2 regions of the Pseudoalteromonas piratica genome follow, and region 2 is predicted to be linked to the other one. Evidence: predicted binding sites of a transcription regulator. Region 2 holds the regulator's gene; the other holds the start of a gene.
What was found. The regulator FNR, encoded in region 2, switches genes on or off when oxygen is low (the NO sensors DNR and NnrR bind a similar motif). The targets are predictions, from matches to a motif close to TTGATCTAGATCAA.
Positions count from the first base shown of each region.

Region 1: a site for FNR is predicted at 4,515-4,528, ahead of trhP (prephenate-dependent tRNA uridine(34) hydroxylase TrhP). Genes of this name have one in related genera too.

Region 1 covers NZ_CP009888.1:1,412,417-1,418,396, reverse strand. The annotation lists gene ispG (flavodoxin-dependent (E)-4-hydroxy-3-methylbut-2-enyl-diphosphate synthase) at 1-163, opposite strand, end outside; gene OM33_RS06415 (RodZ domain-containing protein) at 168-1,061, opposite strand; gene pilW (type IV pilus biogenesis/stability protein PilW) at 1,058-2,467, opposite strand; gene OM33_RS06405 (bifunctional tRNA (adenosine(37)-C2)-methyltransferase TrmG/ribosomal RNA large subunit methyltransferase RlmN) at 2,546-3,679, opposite strand; gene ndk (nucleoside-diphosphate kinase) at 3,915-4,346, opposite strand; gene trhP (prephenate-dependent tRNA uridine(34) hydroxylase TrhP) at 4,618-5,980, shown strand, end outside.
Region 2 covers NZ_CP009888.1:2,183,811-2,189,790, reverse strand. The annotation lists gene OM33_RS10205 (heavy metal translocating P-type ATPase) at 1-2,289, shown strand, start outside; gene ccoS (cbb3-type cytochrome oxidase assembly protein CcoS) at 2,302-2,472, shown strand; gene OM33_RS10195 (sulfite exporter TauE/SafE family protein) at 2,462-3,124, shown strand; gene fnr (fumarate/nitrate reduction transcriptional regulator Fnr) at 3,172-3,903, shown strand; gene uspE (universal stress protein UspE) at 3,985-4,914, shown strand; gene ttcA (tRNA 2-thiocytidine(32) synthetase TtcA) at 4,973-5,875, shown strand.

The sequences.
Region 1 (5,980 bases), 770 kb from region 2:
CAGCATCTTGGATTGCTTTAATCTGTGCAACCGTTGCTGCCACATCGGTGGTTTCAGTGTTAGTCATTGATTGCACTGCAATTGGTGCACCATCACCAATCGGCACATTACCAACATAAATACGTTTTGATTTACGACGTTTTATTGGAGATTCTGAAAACATATAATTACTCACTCAACGGCAGGCTAAACTTGGCTAAACGATTCGTTGGGAAATGTGAAATATCCACAAGTTGCCCATTAAACTCAACATCAACGATATAATGTTTACCAAGTACTACATTAAATGGCGCTTTACCTTCCAGCGTCATTACATAGCCCTTTTTCTTTACACCAAATGCGACACGCTCGCCTTCAGCATCAAATATCTCAACCCAGCTATCGTCTTTAAACGTCATAATAATGGTATCAGCACTACTAATTCGCTGAGCGGTTTCTGGTTCGTTAACTATCGCCTGATTGCTAGGCGTGAGCTCAGCTTGTGTCAACACTGAGTTGTTTACACTCGTATTAGCGTCATTAACTGCTTCGCTTTCATCCTGCAATGCAATGTTTTCTGCAGCAGTAACCTGCGGGGTCTGTTCTGTGTCTTGAGAGGTTATGTTCGCAACATCACTGTTGATAGGTTGTTCAACTACCGGGGTGTCAATCGTCGATGATGTATCTCTATTTTGCCACCAAATAAATAATGATGAGCCGATAATTAACGCGATAATCGCATAACTAAATAGCATTAATCGATTATCTTTGGCTTCGCGTTCTGTGCGTCTCGAAAAGCTTTGCATACGCTTTTCAGCTTCTTCGCGTTGATGCGAAAATTGTGACATTAGCTCTGTTTCATTGAGCGTAAATTCACGACAATAGCTGCGAATATACCCTTTAACAAAGGTGACAGGCCCTAACTGACTGTAGTCTTCACGCTCTAATGCTTCAATTTGCGACGCTGTTAATTTTAACTTTTGCGCCATTTCAACAATTGAAATCTTATGCTGCTCTCGAGCCTTTGAGAGTTGCTGGCCTAAATTGAAACTTGGTTGTTGCTCTAATACTTCTTCGGTCATAGTGCGTAAGTTTTCGGATTCACTAATAAAATTTTATCACCGGGGCTTAAAGTTGCAGATTCACCAATATCATTCCACTCAGCAATTGACTTCATACGCAAATTGTATTTCACAGAAATACTAAATAGTGTGTCACCGTCTTTTACTAAGTGATAAACATTTGGATTATTTAAATAAATTTTGGTACCTGCAAAAACGGGATCATTTTCAGTTAAGCCATTCCATTCTAGTAATTTGGCAAGCTTCACATTGTATTTAACAGACACCGAGAACAAGTTCTCACCACCTTTCATTATGTGGAATGGTGTTTCAACCAGTTTTAACGGTGAGCTAGCCTGTTCTTGTGTTTGACCACTTTCTTGTGCTTTTTGCGCTTGTGCAATGACAACCTCATTTTTAGCGACTTGATCAATGGGCTTAGCAACTATCACTTTAGCTGTTGAATCTGTTTTCGGTTCCACTGCCGTTTGTTCTATCACCTTAGGTTGAGACTGCTCAGTTTGCGCTTTGCGCTTCACAACCTTAACTTTAGGTTTTTTAACGACTGATTTACCATCGGGGTTCAGTTCTTTCTTAAGCTTGCTTAACTCATTCTTGCGGTATTTCTCACGCAATCTTTCAAATTCGCTGTCAGCAGTGTTTTTTTGTTTGATCTGCTTTGCTTCTATTGAGTTGCCATAGGTTTGCTGTAATGTCAGCGCTAAAGTTGAGGCCTTTTCAATGTGCCCCATTCTGCTTTCAATTAAGTAAGACAACATCAATGAGCGAGATGAAATACGCCCTGATTTTTCATAGCGATTCATATAAGTTTGAGCGCGATGTAAATCACTTTTTGCATAATAAATAGCAGATAGGTTTACCAGCGATGAACCACGAGTTGGATTGTGTTTTACCGAAGCCTCTAAATATTCTTCAGCCTCATCAAATTCGTTATTTTCGATGGCACATAAAGCTAAATTTTCATAACTTTGTGATACGCGCAGGTAGCTTGGTACCTCTATTGCGCGAAGGATGTACTCTGATGCTTCATCGTATTCACCTAAGCCACATAAAAATACACCATAGTTATTGAGTGTATTTGGATCATCAGGTGCAATGTCAATCGCACGTAAGTAAGACTCTTTCGCAAGCTCGTTCTCACCTACTTGCTGAAAGTAATATGCTGTTGTGTAGTGTACTTCAGGCAGCTTTGGTGAAAACTTAGCAGCACGTTCAAGGTTATACTTTGCTTGTGTGCTATCACCTGACGCTAAATATTTTAATGCCAGAGAGATACGTGTTCTTGCCGCTTCATCGTTATCAATACGATTTTCAACAACGGGTTTATCACTGCCTACATACACACTTTCGGTGACACATCCTGTTGTTGCAAGTACTGCAACACCTACTAATATTGAACGACGCATAGTTATACTCATTTTCTGACAATTATCTCAATTCTACCCGAATTAACGTTGGGATCACCTAATTTTTTACAATGCTAATTATGGGTTTACCGTATTAACTGCGATTTTATTATCATCAAGCTGTTTTTTCTTCATTACACGTTTAGTACGGTCAACTACATCACCCACTAACTGACCACACGCGGCATCAATATCATCGCCACGGGTACGACGCACAATACAGGTTAAGCCTGCAGCTTGCAGTACCTTAGAGAAACGGTCAATGCGGCTATTGCTTGAACGGCCATACTCATTCCCTGGGAATGGGTTAAATGGGATTAGGTTAATTTTTGACGGTGTGCCTTTTAATACCTTAACTAATTCATGCGCATGGTCAGTGCTATCATTCACTCCTTGCAACATAACGTATTCAATGGTGATATCTTTGTTTGCTTTAGACCCATCAATATAACGACGACAAGCCGCTAAGAATTCTTCGATTGGGTATTTTTTATTGATAGGCACGAGTACATCACGCAGCTCGTTGTTCGGTGCATGAAGCGAAATTGCTAAAGCCACATCAATTTTTTCTTTCAAGATATCAAGAGCTGGTACAACGCCAGAGGTACTTAAGGTAACGCGACGCTTAGATAAACCAAATGCCCAATCATCCATCATCAGTTCCATCGCTGGAACAACATTGTTGAGATTAAGTAATGGCTCACCCATACCCATCATTACCACGTTGGTAATAGGACGTTTGGTAGAATCACCGTGTAAACCGATGTCTTTTGCTACGCGCCAAACCTGACCAATAATTTCAGATACTTTTAAATTGCGGTTAAAGCCCTGCTGCGCTGTTGAGCAGAATGTACATTCAAGGGCACACCCAACCTGTGATGAAACACACAAGGTTGCACGATCTTTTTCTGGGATCCACACAGTTTCAACTTCCTGACCGCCTTCAAGCACTAATGCGTACTTAATGGTGCCATCTGAAGCAACTTGCTTTACTGAGATTTCAGGCGCTTTAATTTCACATTCAGCGTGCAATTTCGCTTTCAATTTTTTGTTGATGTTTGACATTTCGTCGAAGTTATCGATGCCAAAATGGTACATCCACTTCATTACCTGATCGCCACGGAACGGTTTTTCACCCCATGAAACAAATAACTCTCGCATTCCTTCACGGGTTAAATCCAGTAAATTAATTTTCTTTTCCGCAGCACTCATAACTCAGACCCCAGTACGTAACACAACTCAATATTAGTCGATATATCAACTTTGCTTTACTTTTATACACACTCAAGTGGAATGTGATGCCAGTAAAGAGCATTAACAAATTTAAAGCAAAGGTGACAATTTGAATGAAATTCTTGGCTTTAGTTCAAAATGACAAGAAAAGGGCTAAAGAGCCCTTTTCTCCTGCATCACAATAATTGATGCAGCTTGTCTACGTCGTTAAGAATTAACGAGTACGTGGACAGATTTCTTCGTCAGAGAAGAAGTACGCGATTTCACGTGCAGCTGATTCAACAGCGTCTGAACCGTGAACAGCGTTTTCGTCGATGCTGTCTGCGTAGTCAGCACGTAACGTACCAGCTAGTGCTTCAGCAGGGTTAGTAGCACCCATGATTTCACGGTTTTTAAGTACTGCGTTCTCACCTTCAAGAACAGTAACCATTACTGGACCAGATGTCATGAACTCAACTAAAGCACCGAAGAAAGGACGCTCGCTGTGCTCAGCGTAGAAGCCTTCAGCTTTTTCTTTTGAAAGGTGAACCATTTTAGCTGCAACGATTTTAAGACCAGCAGTTTCGAAACGGTTGTAGATAGCACCGATGTGGTTTTTAGCAACTGCATCAGGTTTTACGATAGAAAAAGTACGCTCTAAAGCCATCTTTTATGCTCCATAAATAATTAATGATTTTAACGGCCGCGAATTATACGCATATTTGTGTGAAAATCCTATTAAAACCGAAAAAATTCTGTTCACTTTTCCATCAAAAGCTAAAAATTACTGAGTATTGGTTATTTTATTGAGGTTCTAACGAGGCTCTTTGAAAAATTGATCTACATCAACACCGAGAGGTTGTCACTAAGATAGAATTGCGCGCTTTTTTAAATCATGCAACTGGCCAGCACCCAGTTCGATGTATGAGGACATTTCAATGAACAAACCTTTTGTGCCTGAATTATTATCACCTGCAGGCAGTCTTAAAAACATGCGATATGCATTCGCTTATGGTTCTGATGCAGTATACGCAGGTCAACCACGTTACAGTTTACGCGTTCGCAATAACGAGTTCGATCTTGATAATTTAGCGCTCGGCATTAATGAAGCACATGATTTAGGTAAAAAATTGTATGTGGTATCAAATATTGCGCCACACAACGCCAAGGTAAATACCTACCTACGTGATATTGAACCGGTTATTGAAATGGGCCCTGATGCCTTGATTATGTCTGATCCTGGTTTAATTATGTTGGTACGTGAAAAGTGGCCAGATATGCCGATTCACCTTTCTGTTCAAGCTAATGCGGTAAACTATGCAACGGTTAAATTCTGGGCGCAGCAAGGAATTGAACGCGTTATTTTATCTCGCGAATTATCACTAGAAGAAATTGGTCAAATTCGTGAGTTATGTCCTGAAACCGAATTAGAAGTGTTTGTTCACGGTGCATTATGCATGGCGTACTCTGGCCGCTGTTTGCTTTCTGGCTACATTAATAAACGTGACCCAAATCAAGGCACCTGCACCAATGCATGTCGTTGGGAATACGATGTAAAACCGGGCAAGGAAACCGAAACAGGTGATGTAGTCCATAAAATTGATCCAAGTAAAGTGATTCCAACATTAGGTGAAGGCGCGCCAACAAACGAAGTATTTATGCTGGAAGAACAAGGTCGACCAGGTGAATATATGCCTGCATTTGAAGATGAGCATGGCACATACATAATGAACTCAAAAGATTTGCGTGCGGTACAGTACGTTGATCAACTGATTAAAATGGGCGTTCATAGCTTAAAAATAGAAGGTCGGACTAAGTCGTTCTACTACGTTGCACGAACGGCGCAGGTTTATCGTAAAGCCATTGATGATGCTATAGCAGGCAAACCGTTTGATGCAAACTTAATGCGCACTTTAGAAAACTTGGCACACCGAGGTTACACTGAAGGCTTCTTAAAGCGCCATGTACACCAAGAGTATCAAAACTACGAATACGGCCACTCAGTTTCAGATAAACAACAATTCGTGGGTGAAGTGTTGGGCCGTCACAATAATGGCTTGGTTGAAATTGATGTGAAAAATAAGTTCTGTACAGGCCATTCAATGGAACTGATGACACCACAGGGCAATATTCAGTTTACCTTAGATCATATGGAAAATAAGAAAGGTGAACGTATTGACGATGCAAAAGGCTCAGGTCATATTGTAAAAATTCCATTGCCGGAAGATATTGACCTTGATAAAGCGATTCTTTTGCGAAATTTAGATTCAGACCAAGATACACGCAACCCTTTTAAAAAGG
Region 2 (5,980 bases):
CCTATGTGCTGTTTGGGATGTCAAGCAGTTGCCGAAGCCATTATTGACCAAGGCATGTCTGATTATTACAAATACAGAACTGAGAGCGCAGGTAAAGTTCAAGAGCTTGTACCGGAACAAATTAAAATGTTCCAAAGTTATGATGATGAAGATATTCAATCTGAGTTTTTAACAAAACAAGGTGATATTGCTGAAATACTTCTGAGTGTCGAAGGCATCAGTTGCGCAGCGTGTGCCTGGCTTATCGAAAAACAGTTACTTAATCTAGGTCACGTTGTGCGAGTTGATGTGAATACGTCAACCTATCGCGCCATGATCAAATGGGATCAATCAGCACTTAAACTTAGTACCATTATTGAATCACTAGCCCGAATTGGGTATCGCGCTTACCCTTTCCAACAAGATCACGAAGAACAACAAAAAAAACAAACAGCTAAATCCTATGTCCGACGCCTCGGTGTCGCGGGCTTAATGACAATGCAAGTCATGATGTTTGCTTTTGCGATGTATTTTGGCATGTTCTCAGGCATGGATGAGGATTTTGAACAGTATTTTCGCTGGATCAGCTTTGTGCTTGCCACACCAGTTATTCTGTATTCAGCACTGCCCTTTTTAACGTCTGCTATACGCGGTTTAAAAGCCAAACAGTTAAACATGGACTTGCCCGTTTCCCTCGCTATTTTCGGTGCGTACGCCGCCAGTAGTTGGGCGACTATTTTTGAAACTGGCGAGGTGTATTTTGAATCAATTTGTATGTTTACCTTCTTGTTATTGCTGGGTAAATACCTTGAATTTAGAGCGCGTTTAAAAGCGTCTGAGTTTACTGCTAATTTACAAAAACTGTTACCACTCACAGCCCGTTTAGTGAATAATGAAGAAGAAATCATTGCCGCCAAGCGTCTAAAGTTAGATGACAAAGTAATGATTAAAGCAGGTGAAACCATTCCTGCAGATGGTGTTCTGCTTAACGGAAAAACAACCGTTGACGAAGCCATGATGACAGGTGAGCACGCAGCCGTTAGCAAACAAACAGGTGATCAAGTTTATGCCGGTACTGTTAATCACGACGGTGTAATAACAATTTCTGTCAACCAGATTGGGCAAGACACATTAATAAATCAAATTGTCCGCCTACAACACCAAGCGTTAACATCACGCCCTAAAATTGCCGAAATTACCGACAAAGTTGCGCAGTGGTTTGTTGCTTGTCTGCTAATTTTTGCATCAATTACCGCTTTTTCGTGGTACCACATCGACCCTGAGCAAGCATTTTGGATTACTATCGCTGTGCTTGTTGCAACGTGCCCATGTGCACTGAGTTTAGCTATTCCTACAGCCCTCACCTGTGCAGTAGCGAAACTTACTCAACAGGGAGTGTTAATAAAACAGTCGCATGTACTTGAGACACTGACAAAAGTGACCAATATTGCCTTCGACAAAACAGGCACTCTCACCGAAGGTAAATTTACTCTATTAGATACCAAGCTAATCGATACTAATTACCCGTTAGACTCTGTTTACAGTATTGCTAAAGCGCTCGAAAGTTATTCTGAGCACCCAATTAGCAAAGCATTTTTAGAGCTCAAAGTTGCACCAGTTTCACTGCAACATGTTGAAATTAAGACCGGTAAAGGAATATCTGCACAGTGGGAAGGACGCACAGTAGCAATAGGTAAAGCAAATTGGCTATGTGATGTGCAAGCACTTGAGTACGATGTATTTTTATATATTGATAACCAAGTTATCGCAGCTTTTAAATTGCAAGATAAAATTCGCGATCGTGCAGAAGCCACGATAAACGATTTAAGAGACAATAATCTTGATTTGCAGGTATTAACGGGTGATCCTTCAAATGCTGGTAAAGAGCTTGTTCACAGCCTAGGTATTAGCAATATAGAAACAGGCTGTAGCCCTGCTGATAAACAAAATGTAGTAGAAAAACTCGCAGCTAAAGGCAAAATTGTTGCAATGGTGGGCGACGGTGTAAACGACAGTCCAGTATTTAATAGCGCGCATTTGTCTATTGCCATGGCATCTGGCGCTGATATCTCAAAAAATACAGCCGATGTGGTGTTATTAAACAGTGAATTAAACGCCATTAGCGGTTTATTTGATACTGCCAAACTAACACGTCGTGTTATTAAACAAAATTTAGCCATATCACTATGCTATAATGGCTCAATTCTACCATTAGCTGCAATGGGGCTAGTGCCACCATGGGTCGCGGTTATCGGTATGTCAGCAAGTTCACTTATCGTAATTGGCAATTCATTACGACTACTTAAGTAAGGGGCACGAGTTGTGAGCATCATTTATGTATTAATTCCAATTGCGATATTACTCGTCATCGTTGCAATTGGCATCTTTTTTTGGGCGGTACGTAGCGACCAATTTAATAATTTAGACAAGCAAGCTCACAGTATTTTATTTGAAGACGACAAAGAGCAGCACAACAAAAGTAATGACAACTAGTCAGTTAATATCTGCGTTGATAATGGGCTTACTAGGCAGTGGACACTGCTTAGCAATGTGCGGCGGTGTGGCCTCATCGTTAACCTTAGCGGTAAAAGATAAATCGCAAGTAAAGCGCTATACCCTACTCTATAATCTTGGCCGCACCTTAAGTTATTGCATTGCTGGTGCACTTGCAGCCGGGATAAGCCAGCAATTTGCATCTCGTTCTACCTCTTTTTCATTTGTCCTATCAGTATTAAGTGGCGTGTTTATGATTTTAGTTGGCCTATACATTATGCGACTAACATTCTCACTTAACTGGATTGAAAAAGTCGGTAAATTTGCAATTTGGCAGCATTTAGTCAAATTGAATAAACGATTATTGCCTGTCAATAGTAACGCAAAAGCGTTAGCTTACGGTATGTTGTGGGGTTGGTTGCCCTGTGGCTTAGTCTATTCTGCCTTGCTTTTTTCTATTTCGATGCAGTCAGCTGTATATGGTGCAAGCTTTATGTTGTTGTTTGCTATAGGGACTTTACCGGCCATGGTTGGACTTGCTTTTGCTGCAGATAAATTCAAACAGATACTTAACCATAATGCAGTGCGAATGGTGTTTGGTAACATCTTCATTTTCTACGGTTTATACCTTTTGATAATTGCGTTATTATAAGGTTTTAGTATACATTATTCTCGTTTTACGTTTTCTCTAGGTGTGTCATGGAATTGAGCAAAAAATCAGTGTCAAAAAACTGCGCTATCAAGTGTCAGGATTGCAGTATTAGTCAACTGTGTATTCCTGTTTCGCTTAACAGCGAAGAAATGGGTAAATTAGACGATATTATCGAGCGTAAAAAACCACTTCATAAAGGGGATTACCTTTTTGAAGCTGGCCAACCTCTTCGTTCTATTTACGCTGTTCGCTCAGGTTCATTTAAATCATACACACTCACTGAAAGCGGTGAAGAACAAATAACTGGATTCCATCTCGCTGGCGATATTGTCGGCTTTGACGGTATTAGTACCATGAGCCATCGCAGTTACGCGCAAGCAATGGAAACGGCCATGGTATGCGAAATTCCATTTACAACCCTGGATGACTTGTCAGGCAAATTACCGAAATTACGCCATCAAGTTATGCGAATGATGAGTAATGAAATCAATTACGACCAAGAGATGCTGTTAATGCTTAACAAAAAAACAGCAGAAGAACGCCTGGCCGCTTTTTTAGCGAACCTTTCAACACGCTTTGGTGAACGCGGATTTAGTAAAAAAGAATTCCGTTTAACAATGACCCGTGGTGAGATAGGTAACTACTTAGGTTTAACGGTTGAAACCATCAGTCGCCTGCTTAGCCGTTTCCAAAAAGCGGAAATCATTAAAGTAGAAGGCAAGTTCATTACAATTCTAAATACTGACGAATTATTCAAAGTCGCTTCTATTAAGTCTTGATCTAAAACAAAATATTCTATTAGAAACCTTTCAAATTAGTTTAAATCCATTACACTGGATTTATAGTTTGGGAGGTTTTTTATGAATACCATCAAAAAAATTCTTGCGGTTATCGACCCAAGTAAAGAAAAACAAATTGCATTAAATCGGTCATTTGAGTTGGCTAAAAAGTCCGGCGCACAAATTACTGCTTTTTTATCTATCTACGATTTTTCCTATGAAATGACGACCATGTTAAGTCGTGAAGAGCGTGATGCAATGCGTGATGCAGTGATTAACGATCGAAAAGAGTGGATTAATTCTCTTATTGCAGAACAAGCGAGTGATATTCATGTCGACTGCCAAGTAGTTTGGCATAACCGCCCTTTCGAATCGATTGTTGAAACGGTATTAGAACAACAATATGACATCGTCGTAAAAGGCACACACCAACACGATACCTTAAAATCTGTAATTTTTACACCAACAGATTGGCACCTTATTCGTAAATGCCCTGTGTCGTTATTGTTAGTAAAAGAACACGATTGGCCAGCTGGCGGGCAAATTTTGGCAGCTGTGAATGCGTCAAGTGAAGAAGAAACTCATCAAGCACTAAATCATACAATTTTACAAGAAGCTAAGTACCTCGCTGATTTAATTGATGGAAATTTAAATGTTGTGAATGCATACCCAGGCACACCAGTTAATATTGCTATTGAGATACCAGAGTTTGACGCGGGCCAATACAGCGAATCAGTTAAGGCGCATCACATTGCTGCAACTCAGAAATTAGCAGAACAATATGACATTGAGTCAGATCATTGCTTTGTCAATGAAGGACTCCCTGAGGATGTGTTACCCCAAGTCGCAAACAAAATTGATGCCGAGCTCGTTGTGATGGGCACAGTGGGACGTACCGGTATTAGTGCAGCATTAATTGGTAATACAGCAGAGCATGTGATTGATAGTCTTAACTGCGATGTATTAGCACTTAAACCAGAAGGTTATAAAAGCCCGTTAGATAAGTCTTAACCTCAATAAAATTTTCACCTATAATACGCCCCTTTATTTGTTCTAGGGGCGTATTTGTATGTCGCATTCAGCAGAAGCTAAAGCGAAATATAACCTTAATAAGTTACAGAAACGACTTCGTCGTTTTACTGGTCAAGCAATTGCAGACTTCAATATGATTGAAGAAGGCGACCGTATTATGGTGTGCTTATCAGGCGGTAAAGACAGCTATACGCTGCTTGATATTTTGCAGAACTTGCAGCGTTCAGCACCTGTAAACTTTGAGCTTTTTGCAATCAACCTAGATCAAAAACAACCGGGGTTCCCTGAGCATATTCTACCTGAATACCTCGAGTCTCTGGGCATTGAGTATAAAATCGTCGAAGAAGATACCTACAGCATCGTAAAAGATAAAATTCCTGAAGGTAAAACCACCTGCTCGCTTTGTTCGCGTCTTCGCCGAGGTATTTTGTACCGTACAGCAAAAGAAATGGGCGCAACTAAAATCGCCCTTGGCCACCACCGTGACGACATGATTGAAACCATGTTCTTAAATATGTTTTATGGTGGCAAATTGAAAGGCATGCCAGCAAAGCTATTAAGCGATGATGCTCAGCATATGGTGATACGTCCACTTGCCTACTGTAAAGAAAAAGACATTGTTAAATACGCTGAAGCCAAAGAGTTCCCAATTATTCCGTGTAACCTCTGTGGCTCACAAGAGAACCTACAACGTAAACACATTAAAGCGATGCTTAATGAATGGGATAAAACTCACCCAGGTCGTGTAGAAACCATTTTTACCTCAATGCAAAATGTAGTGCCATCTCACTTGGCAGATCCTTCAATATTCAATTTTGCAGAGCTTAATAAAGACTCGCAAATTGATGAAGGTGATATCGCATTAGATAAACCAGATGTTCCCGCAGTGCCCGTTGGTCTTGAGATTGAAGAACAAGACGTAAACGTCATTCAACTGTAAAAAAAGGAAGCTGATGCTTCCTTTTTTAATAACTTCAAGCCACCACCCCTATTTAATTTAACGCTATTTTTTACTAGTATGAAAGCATACGCGCTACTAACTGTA